Linked DNA regions of Paractinoplanes brasiliensis. The protein of the gene in region 2 interacts with the protein of the main gene of each other region in a pairwise test. Links are inferred from orthologs where the notes say so. Each region holds a gene or a part of one and is shown on either strand. Other genes may lie near its edges. The genes, in order: rlmN and ftsZ.

Region 1 (9,160 bases), 3.3 Mb from region 2 along the record:
CGGCCACAACTTCCTCGTGCACAACATGTGCCGCCTGCCCGGCTCCGACGGCACGTGGATGATCGCCGAGGGTGGCATGGGCACGGTCACTCGCACGTTCGCCGACGCCGCCCGAGCCGCCGGCGCCCAGATCTTCACCCGTACGCCCGTACAGGCAGTGACGGTCGACGGCGGCGCCGCCAGCGGGGTTGTGCTCGCCGACGGCCACACGATCAGCGCCCGTGTCGTGCTCGGCTCCTGCGACCCGTACAGGCTTATCGATCTGGTGCCGGCGGGCGCCCTGCCGGCCGAGCTGACCGAGCGGCTGGCCGCCGTCAAGCGCCCCGGCAGCACACTCAAGCTCAACCTGGCCCTGCGCGGCCTGCCCGAGTTCACCTGCCTCCCGCCCGGCTCACCGTCACCGTTCGGCGCGACCATCCACCTGCTGCCCGGCTCGGCCGACCTGACCGGCGCCGAGTCGCCCATGGCCACCCTGCGCGCCATGTGGGCCGACGTGCAGGCGGGCCGGCTGCCGGACGAGCCCACCATCGAGTGGTATCTGCACACCACCGTCGACCCGTCCCTGCAGGACGCCGAGGGGCACCACTCCTCGGCGCTGTTCGTGCAGTCGGTGCCCTATGCGCCGGCCGGTTCCACGTGGGATCAAGAGCTTCCCGCGTACGTGGACAGGCTGCTCGACATCTGCGAACGGTACGCGCCCGGCACCCGGGACCTGATCGTCGACATGATGCCGCTGACCCCACCCGGCATCGAAGAGCACTTCGGCATCACCGGCGGCCACATCCACCACGTCGACAACACGGTCGCCTTCGACGAGCGCATGCCCTACTTCACGGGCCTCGACGGCCTGTACGCGGGCTCAGCCGGCGCCCACCCCGCAGGCAGCGTCATCGGCGCCGCCGGCCACAACGCCGCCACCCGAATCCTCAAGGACCTGAACATCCCGCGCTGACACGCACACCCATAGCAACGCCAAACCGCCCGCCTCGGGCAGCGGGGCTGGACCGAGTCAGTGGAACGGCGGGCGTTGCCGTCGGGCGGTCACCGTGTCGAGCGGGGTTGGGGTTTTGGGCGCAACCACTCACGCAGGTCGCCCGGGTGGGTTTCGCGTTCTGGACGCGCCAGCGGCCAGCGAAGCCCGCCCGGGCCCTCGGCGGGAGCGACGGTCTGCACCCACCACCCCGCTACGACATCTGCCCTTTGATCTTGGTTTGCAGGAGCGACGGCATCCCACCACCTGCTACGACATCTGCCCTTGAGTTTGATCTCGCAGTTGGAGTGACCCAGGTTACGACGTCTGCTGTGCGGCTTCGGTCTTCTCGGCTCGGATCTTGTGGCCGACGCTCGTGAGGCACCGCCCGCTGGGGAGGTCGAACTTCCAGCCGTGCAGCTGGCACGTCAGCACGTTGCCGTCCACCATGCCGAAGCGGCTCAGGTCGGCCTTGAGGTGCGGGCAGCGGCGCTGCACTGTCCAGTCCCCCAGCACCGTGTCCTCGGCCTCCACGGCCTTCTCGTGCTCGTCGTACCAGCCCTCGGCGTACTGCAGACGCTCCTCGGAGAGGCACTTGAAGAACGCGTACACGTATTCGTTGTACTGTCCGATCCGGGCGGCCGAGAAGCGGCACGACAGGAACAGCGAGTTGACCCAGTCGCCCTCGTCGATGTGGATGAGGTGTTCGATCAGGGCGCGGCCCGTCTTGAAGCGGTAGCGCACCTTTTCGTCGGCATAGGGGCGGACCTGCTTGCCCGGGAAGTCGACCACGATCGACTCGATGACGTTGCCGTCGGGGCCGAACGAGTCGGTCAGGTCGAAGCGGACGGGGCCGCCGACACCCTGGGCCATGTAGATCGACTCTTCGAGCAGGGGCTCGATGCGCTTCTTGAGGGCGCCGAGCACGTCGATCTCGGGGTGCCGCCAGGACGCCTTCTCGGCGGCGATGATCGGGGCCTTACGCTCCCGCATCTCTTCCAGGTGGGCCTGCTTGTCGGCGAAGAACTCGTCGACCGGGACGGGGTGGGTGGTCTCGGCCTCGCCGGACGCGGCCAGGGAGGTCACGGAGCCGGGCAGCAGGACGATGCCGTTGGTGCCGCCGACCTTGGCGTACTCGGAGAGGAAGACCGACTGGTCGGGGAAGATGTTGCCTTCGTCACCGAAGATGTCGTTGAACTGCCAGAGCGTGTCGTCGAGGAAGCACGGCGGGCCGGCGATCGGGAAGACGTGGTCGGCCTTGAGGTCGTCGATGTAGCGCCAGGTGCGGTCGAACTGGCGGTCGCGCTTCTGCTTGCCGAACGCCGTCTTGGCGCCGTCGGGCAGTTCGTAGACCATCGGGTACCAGATCGCGCCGGAGAACTGCAGCATGTGGGCGTGCACGTGGCCCAGCTCGTTGAACCGGGTCAGGTCGGTCGGACGGGCGTCGTTCTGATTGAGGACCCGTACGCCGTCGTGCTCGACCCACAGCGACGAGTCGCCGATCGGGCCGTCGGTGGGGCTGATCAGCGCCTGGATCATGATCTTGAGGCCGCCGTCGAGCTCGTGAACCTCGTCCGACTTCGTCTTGAGGAAGCTGGTGAAGCCCAGGTCACGCAGCTCGTCCTCGAGCTGGCTGGTCGGGTACTCCGGCAGCAGCACCGTCGCCTTCTTGCTGATGAAGCGCTTGAGGTGCTCGGCGTCGAAGTGGTCGCGGTGCAGGTGCGACACGTAGAGGTAGTCGACGTCGCCCAGCGTCTCCCAGTCGAGCTGGGAGTTGTCGGGGAACGGGAACCATGAGGCGAAATAGGCGGGGTTGACCCACGGATCGCACAGAATGCTGCCGGCGGCCGTGTCGATCCGCATGCTCGCGTGCCCAGTGCCCGTGATCCGCACCGTTTGTACTCCCTCGTCCAGAACTGACGCCGTCGGAGAAACCCGACGGCATCGAAGGTACCGGGTCCGGGTTGGTGGGCCGCGCGCGGAGCCGTCGTGCGAGACTGAACCCGAACGCGATCGACCCTCGAGGAAGGACCAGGCGTGGCTGCCGATCAGGAACCGGTCTATGCCCCCGACCAGCTCAAGCCGGGCAACCGGAAGCGCGCGCGACGCGCGGCGCTCATCTCGGCAGTGGTCATTCTGCTGTTCTTCTGGGGCAACCACGAGGGCAACACCGAGAACGTCTGGCTCATCATCTTCGCCCTCGGTCTCGTCGCAGCGGTGATCGTCGACGCTGTGCTGCGGCGCAACGGCCTCAAGCCCGAAGACCAGTAGGAACCCGGCGCACGAAAAAGGGGCCCGTCCGGGCCCCTTTTGTCGTCTAGCGACGCCTGGTCAGGATGTCTTTGACCTCGCGCAACGCGGCGTCGACCTCGGCTTCGAAATAACCACCGGGCACCAGGCCGAACTGCAGCATGTCAAGATCGTTTTCCGGTACGGGCATCGGCCCGCGCCCGGTCATCGCCTGCAGGATGCCCTCGAACAGCCGGTCGACCTGGCTCGGGTCGTAACCGCTGCCGAAGCGCCGGGGCTGGAACGTGCGCCGCAGCTGGTCGACCCGGTAGAGCTCACCACCCGGCTCACCCATCGGCGGGGGCAGCTGGGGCTGCTGCGGCTCGCCGTAACCCATCGGCGGGCCGCTCATCGGGGCGTTGCCCATCGGCGGGCCGCTCATCGGCGGGCCGCCGTAGCCACCGCGCGGGTCCTGCTGCTCGCGCTGCGGCATGCGGATCTCGGCGGTCATGTCGGCCTTGCCGTGCCGGCCCGCCTCGAACCCGTCGAAACCACCGGTCGGCTGCTCGAATCCGCCCGTGTCGTAGCCACCGCGGTCGTAGCCACGCGGGTCGCGAGCCTCACGCGGGTCCCGGTCGTATCCCGGCGGGGGCCCGGCGGGCCGCTGCGGCAACTGGGGCTGCTGCGGCTGGCCGTAGCCGGTCGGCTCGTCATAACGCCCGTACGGGTCCGGCGGCATCTGACCCCGCTGGGGCGGCTGCTGCCCGAAACGGTCGTCGCGCACCGGCGGCGCGGGCAGGCGCTCGGTCGGCGGGGCCATCCGGCCACCCATGCCCTGACCGCCCATGCCGCCACCGCCGCCGCTCATGGCCGCGCCCAGGCCGGGCTTGGCCGCGGAAAGCCCGCCCCGCAGGGAGTCCCGCATCGGGTCGGGCGGGGGCACGCCCCGGCCGCCACGGTCCTCAAGTTCGGCCAGTTGGCGCTCGACCCGGTCGAGGTGCAGGTCGACCTGCCACTCGTCGTAACCGCCGAAACGCACACGGAAGACCACGTCGTGCACCTCTTGCGCACCAACGGGCGGACCGACCTGCTCGCCGGCCAGAGTGGCCTCGACCCGGTCGAGGAAGGCGTCGACCTCGTCCACCTTGTAGCCGCGGCGCAGAGCCCGCCGCCGGAAACGTTGCCCCTGACTCGTCACAACGTCTCCCACTCCGCTCGCTGGGACCTGAGCCCAGTCACTGTGCCACCTCCGCGTCGGCGGCGGCGCCCCCAGCGCTCGCCTCCGTGAGCTCGCCCGCGGCCAGCTGGCCACAGGCGCCGTCGATCTCCCGGCCCCGGGTGTCGCGGACCGTCGTCGCTACTCCGGCCTCACGCAGCCGGCGGACGAACTCGCGCTCGACCGGTTTCGGACTCGCATCCCACTTGCTGCCCGGCGTTGGGTTCAGCGGGATCAGATTCACATGCGCCAGCTTGCCGCGCAGAAGCTTGCCGAGGAGGTCGGCACGCCAAGGCTGATCGTTGACGTCCCTGATCAGGGCATACTCGATCGAGATCCGGCGTGAAGTCTGTGCCGCGTAGTCGAACGCGGCATCGAGCACCTCGGCCACCTTCCAGCGTTGATTGACAGGCACTAGCTCATCGCGCAGATCATCATCGGGGGCATGCAGGGACAGCGCAAGGGTCACATTGAGGTCTTCGCCCGTCAAACGGCGGATAGCGGGCACGAGACCCACGGTGGAGACGGTGATGTGCCGTTGCGAGAGCCCGAGACCCTCGGGCGCCGGGGCAGTGAGCCTGCGCACAGCCTCTATCACCCGAGGGTAATTGGCCAGTGGCTCGCCCATGCCCATGAAGACGACGCGCGACAGCCGCGGCGGTGAACCGGTGACCGCGCCCGAGGCGGCCACGCCGGCCAGGTAGACCACCTGGTCGACGATCTCGGCGATCGAGAGGTTGCGGGTCAGGCCCTGCTGGCCGGTGGCGCAGAACGGGCAGGCCATACCGCACCCGGCCTGGCTCGAGATGCACGCCGTCACCCGGTCGGGGTAGCCCATCAGGACGCTTTCCACCAGCGAGCCGTCGTGCAGCCGCCACAGCGTCTTGCGGGTCGCGCCGTCGTCACAGGCCAATTCCCGTACGGGGGTGAGCAGCGTGGGCAGCAGGTCGCCGGTGAGCCGGGCGCGGGACGCGGCGGGCAGATCCGTCATCGCGTCGACGTCGCGTACGAGGCGGCCGAAGTAGTGGGTGGAGATCTGCTTGGCCCGGAAAGCGGGCTCGCCGAGGCCGGTGACGGCCGCCTGGCGGGCCGCGAGGTCGAGGTCGGCGAGGTGACGCGGAGGCATCGACGGACGGCGCTTGGTGGCCACCGCGTCGGGCTGATCGAGGCTGGTCGGGATGACCGGAAGAATCGTCATGGCGCAACCAGTCTCGCACGCTTGCCTGTGTACGTGCCGGTCACGTGTTCGCCCCGATCAGAGCGAACATCAGGTACGCCAGGGGGACGGCGAACAGGATCGAGTCGAGCCGGTCCATCACGCCGCCGTGGCCGGGCAGCAGGTTGCTCATGTCCTTGAGACCGAGGTCACGCTTGAGCATGGACTCGGCCAGGTCGCCGGCCACCGCCACAACCGCGATCACCGCGCCGAACAGGACACCCCAGTACCAGGGGATCTCGAGCAGGAAGTGCAGAAGCAGGGCGCTGCCCACGGCGGCCGAGACGACCGAACCGGCGAAGCCCTCCCAGGTCTTGCCGGGGCTGATCGACGGGGCCATCTTGTGCTTGCCGAAGAAGACACCGACCGCGTACCCGCCTGTGTCGGAAAGCACCACGGCGAGGAGCGTGCAGAGCACCCGCCAGCGGCCGTCCTCGGCTGCGTCGGGGAGCTGGAGCAGGACGCCGAAGCTGAGCAGGAACGGCACGTAGATCGAGATCATGACGCTGGGCACGAAGTCGCGGCGGAACGCGGCCAGGCCGTCGGCGATGCGCCAGATCACCGAGGCCGCGATCGTCACCAGCAGACCCAGCAGCAGCGCGTCGGGGCCGTCGTGCCAGGCCAGGCCGACCATCAGCACCGAGCCGGCGACCAGCGGGATCAGCGGGGCGTCGGCGCCGGTGGCCCGCAGGGCGCGGACCATCTCGTAGACGCCGACCGCGGAGGCCAGCACGATGACGCCGAGGAAGGCGTCAGGCCAGATCACCAGGGAGCCGAGCACCAGCAGCACCAGGCCGACGCCGACGCCGATAGCGGCGGGCAGGTTGCGGCCGGCCCGGCCCTTCGCGCGCCTGCGTCCCATTTGCGGCTTCTCTTCCGTCGTGGGGACGAGAGGAACCAGTCCGGTCGGGACGTCCTCGCCCGCGTGCCAGGCCGGTTCGCCATAGGCGTACGGCGCCGGGGCGCTCCTGTCATCGCCGGCGCTCTGCCCGGCACGCGGATCGAGGTACGACATCAGACCTCGAGCAACTCGGCTTCCTTGTGCTTCACGAGCTCGTCGACGATCGCCACGTACTTGTGCGTGGTGTCCTCGAGCTCCTTCTCGGCCCGACGGCCCTCGTCCTCGCCGGCCTCGCCGTCCTTGACCAGGCGGTCGAGCTGCTCCTTGGCCTTGCGGCGGACGTTCCGGATCGCGACCCGGCCCTCCTCCGCCTTGCTGCGCGCAACCTTGATCATGTCGCGACGGCGTTCCTCGGTCATCTGCGGCAGGTGGATGCGCAGCTGCGTGCCCTCGTTGTTGGGGTTGACGCCGAGGTCGGAGTCACGGATCGCCCGCTCGATCGCGCCGAGCTGCGACGCGTCGTACGGCTTCACGATGACCATGCGCGGCTCCGGGACGCCGACCGAAGCCATCTGCGTCACCGGCGTGGGCGCGCCGTAGTAATCCACAACGATCTTGGAGAACATGGCCGGAGTGGCTCGCCCGGTACGAATCGCGGCGAACTCCTCCTTGGCGTGCTCGACCGCGCTCTCCATCTTTTCTTCGGCCTCGAAGAGGGTTTCGTCGATCACCGGCTCTTCTCGCCTCCCTTGCTTTCTTCGGTGGGACAGGTGGTCTCAGGCGGTGATCAGGGTGCCGATCTTTTCGCCGCTCACGGCGCGGATGATCGTGTCGTCGCCCTGGGCGCCGAAGACGAGCATGGGCAGGTCGTTCTCCTCGCAGAGGCTGAAGGCCGCCTGGTCGGCCACCCGCAGGCCCTGCTGGATCACGTCCTGGAAAGTGAGCCGGTCGAGCTTCTTGGCGTCGGGGTCGACGCGAGGGTCGGCGGTGTAAACGCCGTCGACACCGTTCTTGCTCATCAGCACGACGTCCGCGTGGATCTCGAGGGCGCGCTGGGCGGTGACGGTGTCGGTGGAGAAGTACGGCATGCCGGCGCCGGCGCCGAAGATGACGCAGCGGCCCTTTTCCAGGTGCCGGATGGCGCGCAGCGGGATGTAGGGCTCGGCGACCTGGGCCATCGTGATCGCGGTCTGCACCCGCGTCTCGACGCCTTCCTTCTCGAGGAAGTCCTGCAGGGCCAGGCCGTTCATGACCGTGCCCAGCATGCCCATGTAGTCGGCGCGGTTGCGGTCCATGCCGCGTTTCTGCAGCTCGGCCCCGCGGAAGAAGTTGCCGCCGCCGACGACCACGGCGACCTGGATGCCGCGGCGGATCACGGTCGCGATCTGCCGGGCGATGCCCTGCACGATGTCGGGGTCGACGCCGACCGCGCCGCCGCCGAACACCTCACCGGACAGCTTGAGCACGACCCGGCGGGGTCGCGCGGGCGGGTTCGGACTGCCAACCGGAACTGCCTGCTCGGTCACCAATGTCATGAGACCCGCCTTCCCTTCCAACGCTCAGCAGAGACCTTATGGGAGAAGGAGGCCGGACGCAGAATCGCGTACCCGGCCTCCCTTGCCTCCGACGGCCCTTACTCCTGGCCGACCTCGAACCGGACGAAGCGGGTGATGGTCAGCCCGGCCTCGTCCGCGATCTGCTTGACGGTCTTCTTGTTGTCGACGACCGACGCCTGCTCGAGCAGGACGAAGTCCTTGAAGAAGGAGTTCACCCGGCCCTCAACGATCTTGGGGAGGGCCTTCTCGGGCTTGCCCTCCTCCTTGGCCGTCTCCTCGGCGATGCGGCGCTCGGACTCGACGACGTCGGCCGGCACCTCGTCACGGGTGAGGAAGCGCGGGCGCATGGCGGCGATCTGCATGCCGATGCCGCGGGCATCCGCGTCGGCCGCCTCGTCCGATTTGCCTTCGTACGCCACCAGCACGCCCACCTGCGGCGGCAGGTCCTGCGCCTTACGGTGCAGGTAGACCGCGACGGTGCCGTCGACGACCACGAAACGGTTCAGGACGATCTTCTCGCCAATCTTGGCGGAGTACTCCTGGACCGTGTCCGCGACGGTCTTGCCGTCCGGCAGCGTGGCGGCCAGCAGGCCGGCCGCGTCGGCGACCTTGTTCTGCTCGCCGAACTCGACCAGCTGCTGACCCAGCGCGACGAAGTCGGGGGTCTTGGCGACGAAGTCGGTCTCGCAGTTCAGCTCGAGCAGCGCGTTGCCCGAGTGGGCGACGATGCCGTTGGCCGCGGTGCGGCCGGCGCGCTTGCCGACGTCCTTCGCACCCTTGATGCGCAGGAACTCGACGGCCTGGTCGAAGTCGCCGGACGCCTCTTCGAGCGCCTTCTTGCAGTCCATCATGCCGGCACCGGTCAGATCGCGGAGCTTCTTCACGTCCGCGGCGGTGTAGTTAGCCATGACTCTCTCTCGATGTCAGGTTCGTCGGTGACTTACTCGGCGGGCGCGGCAGCGGCCGGAACGGGCTCGGTGGCCGCGGCCTCGGCAGCGGGAGCCTCGTCGGCCTTCTTCTCGGCGCCCTCGTAGAGGTCGCGCTCCCACTCGGGCAGCGGCTCGCCGGCGGCGACGGTGCCCGGCTCGGGCTTCTCGTCGGCACCGCCACGGCCACGGCCGGAACGGGCGAT
Region 2 (9,246 bases):
ACTTCCTGCAGCCGATCGACCAGTGCGACCTCAACGGCCCCTGCTATCAGCTGATCCAGGCCCGATCGGCGATCTTCGAGGGCGGCTGGTTCGGGGTCGGCCTGGGCAAGGGCGCGCTCAAGTGGAACTGGCTGCCCGAGGCCGACAACGACTTCATCTTCGCGGTGGTCGCCGAGGAACTGGGTGTGATCGGCTGCGGGGTCGTCCTGACGCTGTTCTCGGTGCTGGCGTACACCGGCTTCCGGATCGCCCGGCGCTCGCAGGACCCGTTCCGCCGGCTGGCGGCGGCGGCGATCACCACCTGGCTGGTGTCCCAGGCCGTGATCAACATGGGCGGCGTGACCGGCACGCTGCCCATCACCGGGCTGCCGCTGCCGTTCATCTCCGCAGGTGGCAGCGCCCTCGTCGTGACCATGGCGGCGGTCGGCATGCTGGCCTCGTTCGCCCGCGCGGAACCGCAGGCGTCACTCGCCCTGAACGCGCGTCCGCCCGCGAGATGGGTACGGCTAGTCTGGGCCCCGCTGCCGCCGCTTCCCCCTTCGCGGCGGCCCAGCCCCGCCGCGCGGGAGACCGCCGGGGCAGAGAGGAGACGGTGATGGGTTCGCTGCGGTCGGTCGTGCTCGCCGGGGGAGGCACCGGTGGTCACATCTATCCGCTGCTCGCCTTCGCCGACGCGATCAAACGGCACTTCCCCGACGTCCGGATCACCACGCTGGGCAGCCCGCAGGGCATGGAGAACCAGTTGATCCCGGCGGCCGGTTACGACCTACGGGTGATCCCGGCGTTCCAGCTGCCGCGGTCGATCAACCTGAACCTGATCCGCACGCCCGACCGGATGTGGAAGTCGGCCCACGCGGCCGGCAAGATCCTCGACGAGGTCCAGGCCGACGTGGTGGTCGGTTTCGGGGGCTACGTGTCGGTCCCGGCGTACCTGGCGGCCTGGCGGCGCGAGCTGCCGATCGTCATCCACGAGGTCAACGTGCCGCCGGGCGTGGCCAACCGGATGGGCATGAAGTTCACCAAGAACATCGCCGTCGGGTTCCCGCAGCAGCCGCAGCAGGCCGAGTCGCTCAAGGACGCCCGGGTCGTCGGCGTCCCGCTGCGGACGGCGCTGACCCACCTCGACCGCGCGGCGCTGCGCCCCCAGGCTCTCTACCAGTTCGGCCTGCGCCCCGACCTGCCGGTGCTGTTCGTCTCGGGCGGCTCGTCCGGCGCCCGTACGATCAATCTGGCCGTGGCCGCCGCGGCCAAGCGCCTGGCCCACGCCGGCGTGCAGGTGCTGCACGTGCAAGGCGGCCGCAACGACCCGTTCGAAGTGCCCAACGACCTTCCGGTGCCGTACGTGGTGGTGCCGTACCTGTCGGACATGCAGCTCGGATACGCCGCAGCCGATCTCATGCTGTGCCGCGGCGGCGCGATCACGGTGGCCGAGACGACGGCGCTCGGCGTGCCCGCTGTCTACGTGCCGTACCCGTACAGCAACCAGGAGCAGACGCGCAACGCGCAGCCGGTCGTGCAGGCGGGCGGCGGCATCCTGGTCGACAACGGCGATCTTACCCCGAGTGGATCGAGCAGAACATCATCCCGCTGGCGCGCGACAGGCAGCGCCTCGCCGCGATGGGCCACGCCGCCTCCCGGTACGGTCGTCGCGACGGTGACGAGGCGCTGCTCGAGTTCGTTCTCGAAGCGGTGGCCAAGGCCAAGTGAACGTGACCAAGGGAGCAGACCAGTGAACACGGCGGAGCTGCGGCCGGCCGGCGAGTTGACCGCCGAGGATCTGGGCAGCGTGCACCTCATCGGCATCGGCGGGGTGGGCATGGCCGGGCTGGCCCGCCTGCTGCTCACCCGGGGTGTCCCGGTGTCGGGCAGCGAACTGCGCGAGTGGCCGGCGCTGGCCGGGCTGCGCGCGCTCGGCGGCACGGTCCACATGTCCCACATCGCCGAAAATCTGGACGGCGTCGACACGGTCGTCTACTCCACCGCCATCCCGCACGACCACCTCGAGCTGGCCGAGGCGCGCCGGCGCGGGCTGCGGGTGCTGCACCGCTCCGAGGCGCTGGCCGCCGCGATGACCAACCGGCAGGCGATCGCCGTGGCCGGCACCCACGGCAAGACCACCACGACGTCGATCATGACGGTGATCCTGCAGCACGCCGGGCAGGACCCGTCCTTCGTGATCGGCGGCGAGATCAGCGAGGCGGGCTCCAACGGCCACCACGGCACCGGCCCGCACTTCGTGGCCGAGGCCGACGAGAGCGACAAGTCGTTCCTGATCTACCGGCCGCACGTCGCGATCATCACCAACATCGAGGGCGACCACCTCAACAACTGGGGTGACCTCGACGGGCTCAAGGCGGGCTTCCTGCAGTTCGCCGAGCTCGCCGAGCCCGAGGGCTTCGTGGTCACCTGCGCCGACGACCCCGGCACGCAGGATCTGATCGCCGCGCTGCGGGCCAAGGGCAAGACCGTTTACACGTACGGCGAGAGCGCCGGCGCCGATCTGTGTATCAGCGAAGTGGTCTCCACCGTCAGCGGCGTACGTTACGAGGCCGAGCTGGACGGCAAGCCGCTCGGCGAGATCAAGCTGGCGCTGCCGGGCCGGCACATGGGCCTCAACAGTGCCGCCGCGGTGCTGACCGCGCTGCGCCTGGGCCTGCCGCTCGACAAGATCGTGGAGGCGCTGGCGTCGTTCCCCGGGGTGCGGCGGCGCTTCGAGCGCAAGGGCATCGCGGCCGGCGTGCGCGTCTACGACGAGTACGCGTACCACCCGACCTCGGTCAAGGCCGCGCTGCGCACGCTGCGCGAGGTGGCCGGCGACGGTCGTCTGCTGGTGGTCTTCCAGCCGTACCGGGTCTATCGCACCCGCGACCTGCAGGCCGAGCTGGCCGAGGGCCTGGCCATCGCGGACCAGGTCATCTGCATGGAGGTCTTCGGGCCGGGCGAGGTGCGCGGGCCGGGCGAGGGCGGGGTGGCGCTGACCGCCGCCCTCGACCTGCCCGCCGGGCAGAAGGTTTTCGTGCCCGATTGGGAGGACGTGCCGGCCGAGGTCGTGCGCCGCAGCCGCCCGGGTGATGTGGTGGTGACCATGGGTGCGCCGCCGATCTCGCTGATGGGCGACGAGCTGCTGGCCGCGCTGGACGAGGCCGACCGGGCCTAGGAGAGGGCATGAGCGGGGGGCGCAACTGGAGGCTGGTGCGGGCCGACACCGACGCGGTGCCGTCCTCCGCGCGCCGTTTCATGGCGCGCGCCCGCCAGCGCCGGATGCGCGCCGCGCTGCCCTGGGCCGTGACAGCGGGGGTGCTGCTCGTGGCCGGGGCCGTCGTCTGGCTGGTCTACGGCACCTCGGTGCTCGGCGTGCGCGAGGTGCGGGTCGTGGGCGTCCAGTTCGTGGCGACGGCGCAGATCGAGCAGGCGGCCGCCGTGCGCGAGGCCGAGCCGCTGGCCCGGGTCGATCTCGACGGCATCCGGGCCCGGGTGCGTGAGCTGCCGCCGGTCGAGCGGGTCGTGGTGCGCCGCAGCTGGCCCTCCACCGTGGTCGTCGAGGTGGTGGAGCGCACGCCGGTGGCCGCCGTGCCGCGGAACGGGGAGTTCGCGCTGATCGACCGGGCCGGGGTGGCGTTCCGGACGGTCAAGGAGAAGCCCGGCGCCCTGCCGCTCGTGCGGGTGGACTTCCCCGGCGCGAAGGACGTGAACACGCACTCGGCGCTGACCGTGCTGGCCGCCCTCAGCGATGAGCTGCGCGAGCAGGTGCTGGCCGTCTCGGTGCCCGCCCCGGCCCAGATCCGGCTCGAGTTGCGCAAGGACCGCACGGTGGTGTGGGGCGACGACACCCAGAGCGACACCAAGAGTCAGGTCGCGACGGCCCTGCTGAAGCACGCCGGCAAGGAGATCGACGTCTCGGCGCCGTCAGTGGTGACTATCCGCTAATATCTCGACTAAGCGGACACCCGGGCCGAAACGGCATAATCTGGTCGAGGTTACGGGTGCGTCGGATTTTCGCCACGTAAGCGGACGCCGACACGCCGCGCCGGTTCTTTGGTTGACGTCCGAAGTCCGCTTACGTTGCCACCAGAGGTTGAGTGGTTGACATAACCCTCACCCTCTAGTAGAGGGTGAGGGTTTCCTCGCCCTCCCTTGTCCGGCAGCGGGTGACGAAGGTGCGGTTCGGCCGGACCGCACGGGGCCCACGACACCCACTAACCCTGGAAGGGAAGGCTGAGCCCATGACACCTCCCCACAACTACCTGGCGGTCATCAAGGTCGTCGGGATCGGCGGCGGCGGCGTGAACGCCGTCAACCGAATGATCGAGGTCGGGCTCAAGGGCGTCGAGTTCATCGCGATCAACACCGATGCTCAGGCGCTGCTCATGAGCGACGCCGACGTCAAGCTCGACGTCGGCCGCGAGCTGACCCGGGGCCTCGGCGCAGGCGCGCAGCCCGAGGTCGGCAAGAACGCCGCCGAGGACCACCGCGACGAGATCGAAGAGGTGCTCAAGGGCGCCGACATGGTCTTCGTGACGTGCGGCGAGGGCGGCGGCACCGGCACCGGCGGCGCGCCCGTGGTGGCCAACATCGCCCGTAAGCTCGGCGCGCTCACCATCGGCGTGGTCACCCGGCCGTTCTCGTTCGAGGGCAAGCGCCGGCAGGTGCAGGCCGAGTCCGGCATCGACGAGCTGCGCAACCAGTGCGACACGCTCATCGTCATCCCGAACGACCGGCTCCTCGCGCTGGGCGACCGCGGAATAAGCATGATGGACGCCTTCCGCCAGGCCGACCAGGTGCTGCTCTCCGGCGTGCAGGGCATCACCGACCTGATCACCACGCCCGGCCTGATCAACCTGGACTTCGCCGACGTCAAGAGCGTCATGAGCGGCGCCGGCAGCGCGCTCATGGGCATCGGCAGCGCCCGCGGCGACAACCGTGCGGTCGAGGCGGCCGAGAAGGCCATCTCGAGCCCGCTGCTCGAGCAGAGCATGGACGGCGCCCGTGGTGTGCTGCTCTCCATCGCCGGCGGCTCCGACCTGGGCCTGTTCGAGATCAACGACGCCGCGCAGCTGGTCACCGACGCGGCCCACCCGGACGCGAACATCATCTTCGGCGCGGTCATCGACGACGCGCTCGGCGACGAGGTGCGGGTCACCGTGATCGCGGCCGGCTTCGACGGGGGCACACCCTCCTACAAGCCGTCCGAGCCGGCCCGCAAGGTGGTGCCGCAGCCGGCCGAGCGGACGGCGGTCGCCCCGCAGACGCCCGCCGCCGCGGCGGCCACCACGACTCCTCCGCCGGCGCCGGCCCAGGCCACGCCGCCGCCGAGGCGCGTTCTCTTCGACGACGTGGACGTGCCGGACTTCCTCAAGAACGGCTCGTGACCGACCAGGGGCGGCGGGCCGAGCTGGCCGCCGCCCTTCGTGAGGTCAACACCCGGATCGAACGCGCGTGCGCGGCCGCCGGCCGGGCCGCGAGCGAGGTCACGCTGGTCGCGGTGACCAAGACCTACCCGGCGAGCGACGTGGTGCTGCTGACCGGGCTGGGCGTCACCGAGGTCGGCGAGAACCGTGACCAGGAAGCGGCGCCCAAGGCCGAGGCGGTCCGTGCCGCGGGGGCGTCCCCGCGCTGGCACTTCATCGGGCAGCTCCAGCGCAACAAGGCCCGCTCGGTGGCCCGGTACGCCGGGGTCGTGGAGTCGGTCGACTCGGTGCGCCTGGCCCAGGCGCTGTCCCGGGCGGCCGCCGAGCGCTCGGAACCGCTCGACGTGCTGGTGCAGGTGAGCATCGACGGCGACACGGCGCGCGGGGGCGCGGCCGGCGACGACGTCTGGCGGGTATCCGACTCGGTCGCCGCCGAGGACACGCTGCGGCTCGGCGGCGTCATGGCGGTGGCACCGATCGACTGGGAGCCCGATCGGGCCTTCGCGGTGCTGCGCGGGATCTCGGAACGCCTGGTCAAGGCCCATCCGTACGCCACCACGATCTCGGCCGGCATGAGTGGCGACCTGGAGGCGGCCGTCCGGCACGGCGCGACACACGTCCGGATCGGCACTTCTTTGCTCGGAATGCGAAACCTGCTGCGGTAGCCTTGCGGCGGGCAGCAAACTACATGGGTGTTGTTTACGCGACACCGTCCGCGACCAGGATTCTGATTCGCCCAGGATTCCGATTCGCACGGCGGGGGCAAGGCGTCGACGGCACAGCACGTCGCGGGACGAGGGACCGACAGGGCCTTCCGACCGTGCAAAGGGGGAATGCGGTACGCCGAGGGGGTGCGTTCCGCAGCAGCGGACGAAGGTGGGGGCACATGGCTGGTCGGGTCAACGCGTGGTGGCGTGATGAGGTGATGGCATGAGCGCGCTTCGTAAGGCGGGCGTGTGGCTGGGCCTTGTCGAGGAGGACGACGACCGCGGCTACAACGATTACGACGACAGCTCCTACCGTCCTCGCAGCCGGTACTCGGGAAGCCGGTACGCCGAGGACGAGTTCGCCGACGAGGAAGACGTCGAGGAGGAGCGTCCGGTGCCGCGGGCGCGTACGGAGCGCAGTCGCGTCTCCGACCGTCTGTCATCGCACACCGACGTGGACGACCACGAACGGGTGGAACGTGCCGAGCGGAGCGAGCGGGCCAGCGTCCGTTCCATCACCCGGCCGAGTACGGTGAGTGAGAGCTCGTCTGCGCTGAGCTACTCCACACGCGAGAACCTTGCCCTCGCGCCGCAGCCGGTGCACCCGCCGGAGACGCGCCCGCGCCCGGCCGAGGAGGAGCAGCGGTACCAGATCACCACGCTGCACCCGACCACCTACCGCGAGGCGCGCACCATCGGCGAGCACTTCCGCGACGGCGTACCGGTCATCATCAATCTCACCGAGATGGATGAGGGCGACGCCCGCCGTCTGGTCGACTTCGCCGCCGGGCTGGCCTTCGGCCTTCGCGGTACGATCGAGCGCGTTACCAACCGGGTTTTCCTGCTCTCGCCGGCAAATGTCCAGGTCACCGCGGAGGACAAAGCCAAGATCGCCGAGGGTGGGTTCTTCGGGCAGGCCTGAGGCGGGCCGCGCGCAGTCCGCCACCCAGATGGGGGATCCGCACGAGTGCTCTCGATCGTGTTCCAAATATCGTATTTGGTCGTTTACATCTTCTTCCTTGTCCTGCTTGCCAGGTTCGTGCTGGGTGCGGTACTCCAATACGGTCGTCGGTGGCAGCCGAGCCGGGGTGCCTCCGCGGCATTGGAAACGGTGTGGAGCGTCACTGATCCGCCCCTCAAGGCGTTGAGGCGTGTGATCCCACCGCTGCGCATTGGTAACGTGAGTTTGGACCTGGCTTCCATCGTGCTGCTGGTTATCCTGTTCGTGCTCATGAGGTTCGTGCTTCAAAGATTGATCCTGAACTTCAGCTAAACAGCAGCCCCAACCGCGGCCGCGACTGACCCGAGGAGTTTCGATGCCGCTGACCCCGGCCGACGTGCACAACGTCGCCTTCAAGAAACCCCCCATCGGCAAGCGGGGGTATGACGAGGAGGAGGTTGACGCTTTCCTTGACGAGGTCGAGCGTGAGCTCGCCCGTCTCATCGAGGAGAACAACGAGCTGCGCGCCCAGGTGGAGCGCGGCGGTCGGGGTGGCGCGCCAGCCGGTCCGAGCGCCGACCCGCGCCTCGCGGCCGAGCTCAACGAGGTCAAGGCGCAGCTCGACCGCGTTCAGCGGGACAAGTCGCAGGCCGAGCAGGCCGCCCGGCAGATGCAGGCCGAGCTCGAGCAGGTCCGTGCCCAGGGCGCGGTCGGTGGTGGCGCCGCTGGGTCCGGTGCTGACGGCGAGCAGCAGGCCCTGCGGGTGCTGATGATGGCCCAGCGCACGGCTGACGACCACGTCGCCGACGCCCGTCGCGAGGCCGACAAGCTTCTCTCCGACGCCCGTTCCAAGGCCGAAGAGGTCACCCGCGAGGCCCGCGCCAAGGCCGACGCCCTCGAGCGGGATGCCCGTCAGCGCCACCAGGAAGCCATGGGCGGCCTCGACGCGAAGCGCTCCGCGCTGCAGAAGCACATCGAGGAGCTCAAGCAGTTCGAGCGGGAGTACCGCACCCGTCTGAAGGCGTACCTGGAGAGCCAGCTGCGCGATCTCGACGGCCGGGGCCAGGGCCTCGAGGCCGAGATGTCGCGCGCCGACTCCGGTCGTGCCGTCGGCGGAAGCGGTGGCCTCGCCGCGGCCGGTCTGGCCGGCTCCTACGGCGGCCGCAACGCCATCGAATCCGGGCGCTGAGTTCCTCCCTCCGGCACCTCGACGAGGATGAGCCATGATCGTTGTTAGTCTCCTGCTCATCCTCGTCGCGGTGACGCTGCTCGTGCTGGGCCTCACCGGCGGGTCGAGCAGCCTGCTCATCAGTTCCATCGTGGCCAGTCTCGTGGCCGCGGTCCTCCTGGTCATCGGCGCGCGTCAGGCCGCCGCGGCCCGGCGGGCGACGCCGGCCGCTCCCGAGGAGCCGGCCGCCCCCGCCGACGAGAACTCCGTCTTCGTGGCCGAGCCCGAGTTCGCCGCCGCGGCCGAGCAGGCCGCCGCGCGCCGGCTCGCTCCGGAAGACGCCGCGCCGGACGATCGGCGCGACACCGTCCAGTTCGACCCGGGTGACGTCGCCGCGGCGCGGCCCTCGGCCGGTCCCGACTTCGCGGCGGCCTCGGAAAGTCCCGCCGCTTACGCCGACCAGGCCGGCGCCGTCCCCGCGGGCGATTTGTCAGCAGATGGTGCCCGTCGTCGGGATCTTGGACCGGACGAGCGGGGTGCTGAGGCTTCCCGTCGCGACGAGGACCCGGCGGCGCCGGAGTACGACAGCGCCGCGGCGTCCGGTTACGACAACGCCGCGGGGCCGGGTCGCGACCGGACCTCGGGCTACGAAAGTGCTCCCGCGGCTCCGGAGCACGGGCGGGGCGCCGACGCTCCGGATTACGAGCGCGCCTCCGATGCGATCAATGCCGCGCGCAACGATATGCCGGAGGAGGACGCGTGGGGCCGCCGGCCCGCAGGCGCTGCGGCGGGCACGGGTGTGCCGGTGACGGCCCCGGAGGCCGCGCAGTTCGCCGAACCCGACGCCGACGACCCCGACGACGAGCCGTTGCCGCAGGCCGTGCAGCCCGCCGACGCCGTACGGGTGGCCCGGCTGGACGCCGAGGTGCTCGTGGTCGACGGGCGTCCGCGGTATCACGTGGCCGAGTGCCCCAGCCTGGCCGGCAGGCTGGCCGAGCCGATCCCGGTCAGCGAGGCCGTCGA

The links.
Region 1: the proteins of ftsZ (region 2) and rlmN interact in binary tests that used the Escherichia coli proteins (3 or more experiments, as listed by UniProt). The link is inferred for Paractinoplanes brasiliensis from one-to-one orthologs.

The regions. Positions count from the first base shown.
Region 1 is NZ_SNWR01000001.1:4,848,936-4,858,095, reverse strand. Bases 3,525-6,347 are described here. They hold rlmN (dual-specificity RNA methyltransferase RlmN), read right to left. Parts: upstream 5,614-6,347; coding sequence 4,435-5,613; downstream 3,525-4,434. Other genes in these bases: C8E87_RS22080 (phosphatidate cytidylyltransferase), read right to left, coding at 5,654-6,347; C8E87_RS22090 (DivIVA domain-containing protein), read right to left, coding at 3,525-4,397. Also shown: C8E87_RS22105 (phytoene desaturase family protein), read left to right, coding at 1-952; C8E87_RS22100 (Rieske 2Fe-2S domain-containing protein), read right to left, coding at 1,289-2,863; C8E87_RS22095 (DUF2631 domain-containing protein), read left to right, coding at 3,008-3,241; more of C8E87_RS22090, read right to left, coding at 3,288-3,524; more of C8E87_RS22080, read right to left, coding at 6,348-6,493; frr (ribosome recycling factor), read right to left, coding at 6,646-7,203; pyrH (UMP kinase), read right to left, coding at 7,249-8,007; tsf (translation elongation factor Ts), read right to left, coding at 8,106-8,936; rpsB (30S ribosomal protein S2), read right to left, coding at 8,969-9,160.
Region 2 is NZ_SNWR01000001.1:1,588,381-1,597,626, reverse strand. What follows is about bases 3,388-6,296. They hold ftsZ (cell division protein FtsZ), read left to right. Parts: upstream 3,388-4,223; coding sequence 4,224-5,369; downstream 5,370-6,296. Other genes in these bases: C8E87_RS06745 (YggS family pyridoxal phosphate-dependent enzyme), read left to right, coding at 5,366-6,073; C8E87_RS06755 (cell division protein FtsQ/DivIB), read left to right, coding at 3,388-3,927. Outside these bases: C8E87_RS06770 (FtsW/RodA/SpoVE family cell cycle protein), read left to right, coding at 1-596; murC (UDP-N-acetylmuramate--L-alanine ligase), read left to right, coding at 1,730-3,157; more of C8E87_RS06755, read left to right, coding at 3,166-3,387; C8E87_RS06740 (cell division protein SepF), read left to right, coding at 6,339-7,037; C8E87_RS06735 (YggT family protein), read left to right, coding at 7,083-7,388; C8E87_RS06730 (DivIVA domain-containing protein), read left to right, coding at 7,432-8,244. UniProt on the Escherichia coli protein: Essential cell division protein that forms a contractile ring structure (Z ring) at the future cell division site. The regulation of the ring assembly controls the timing and the location of cell division.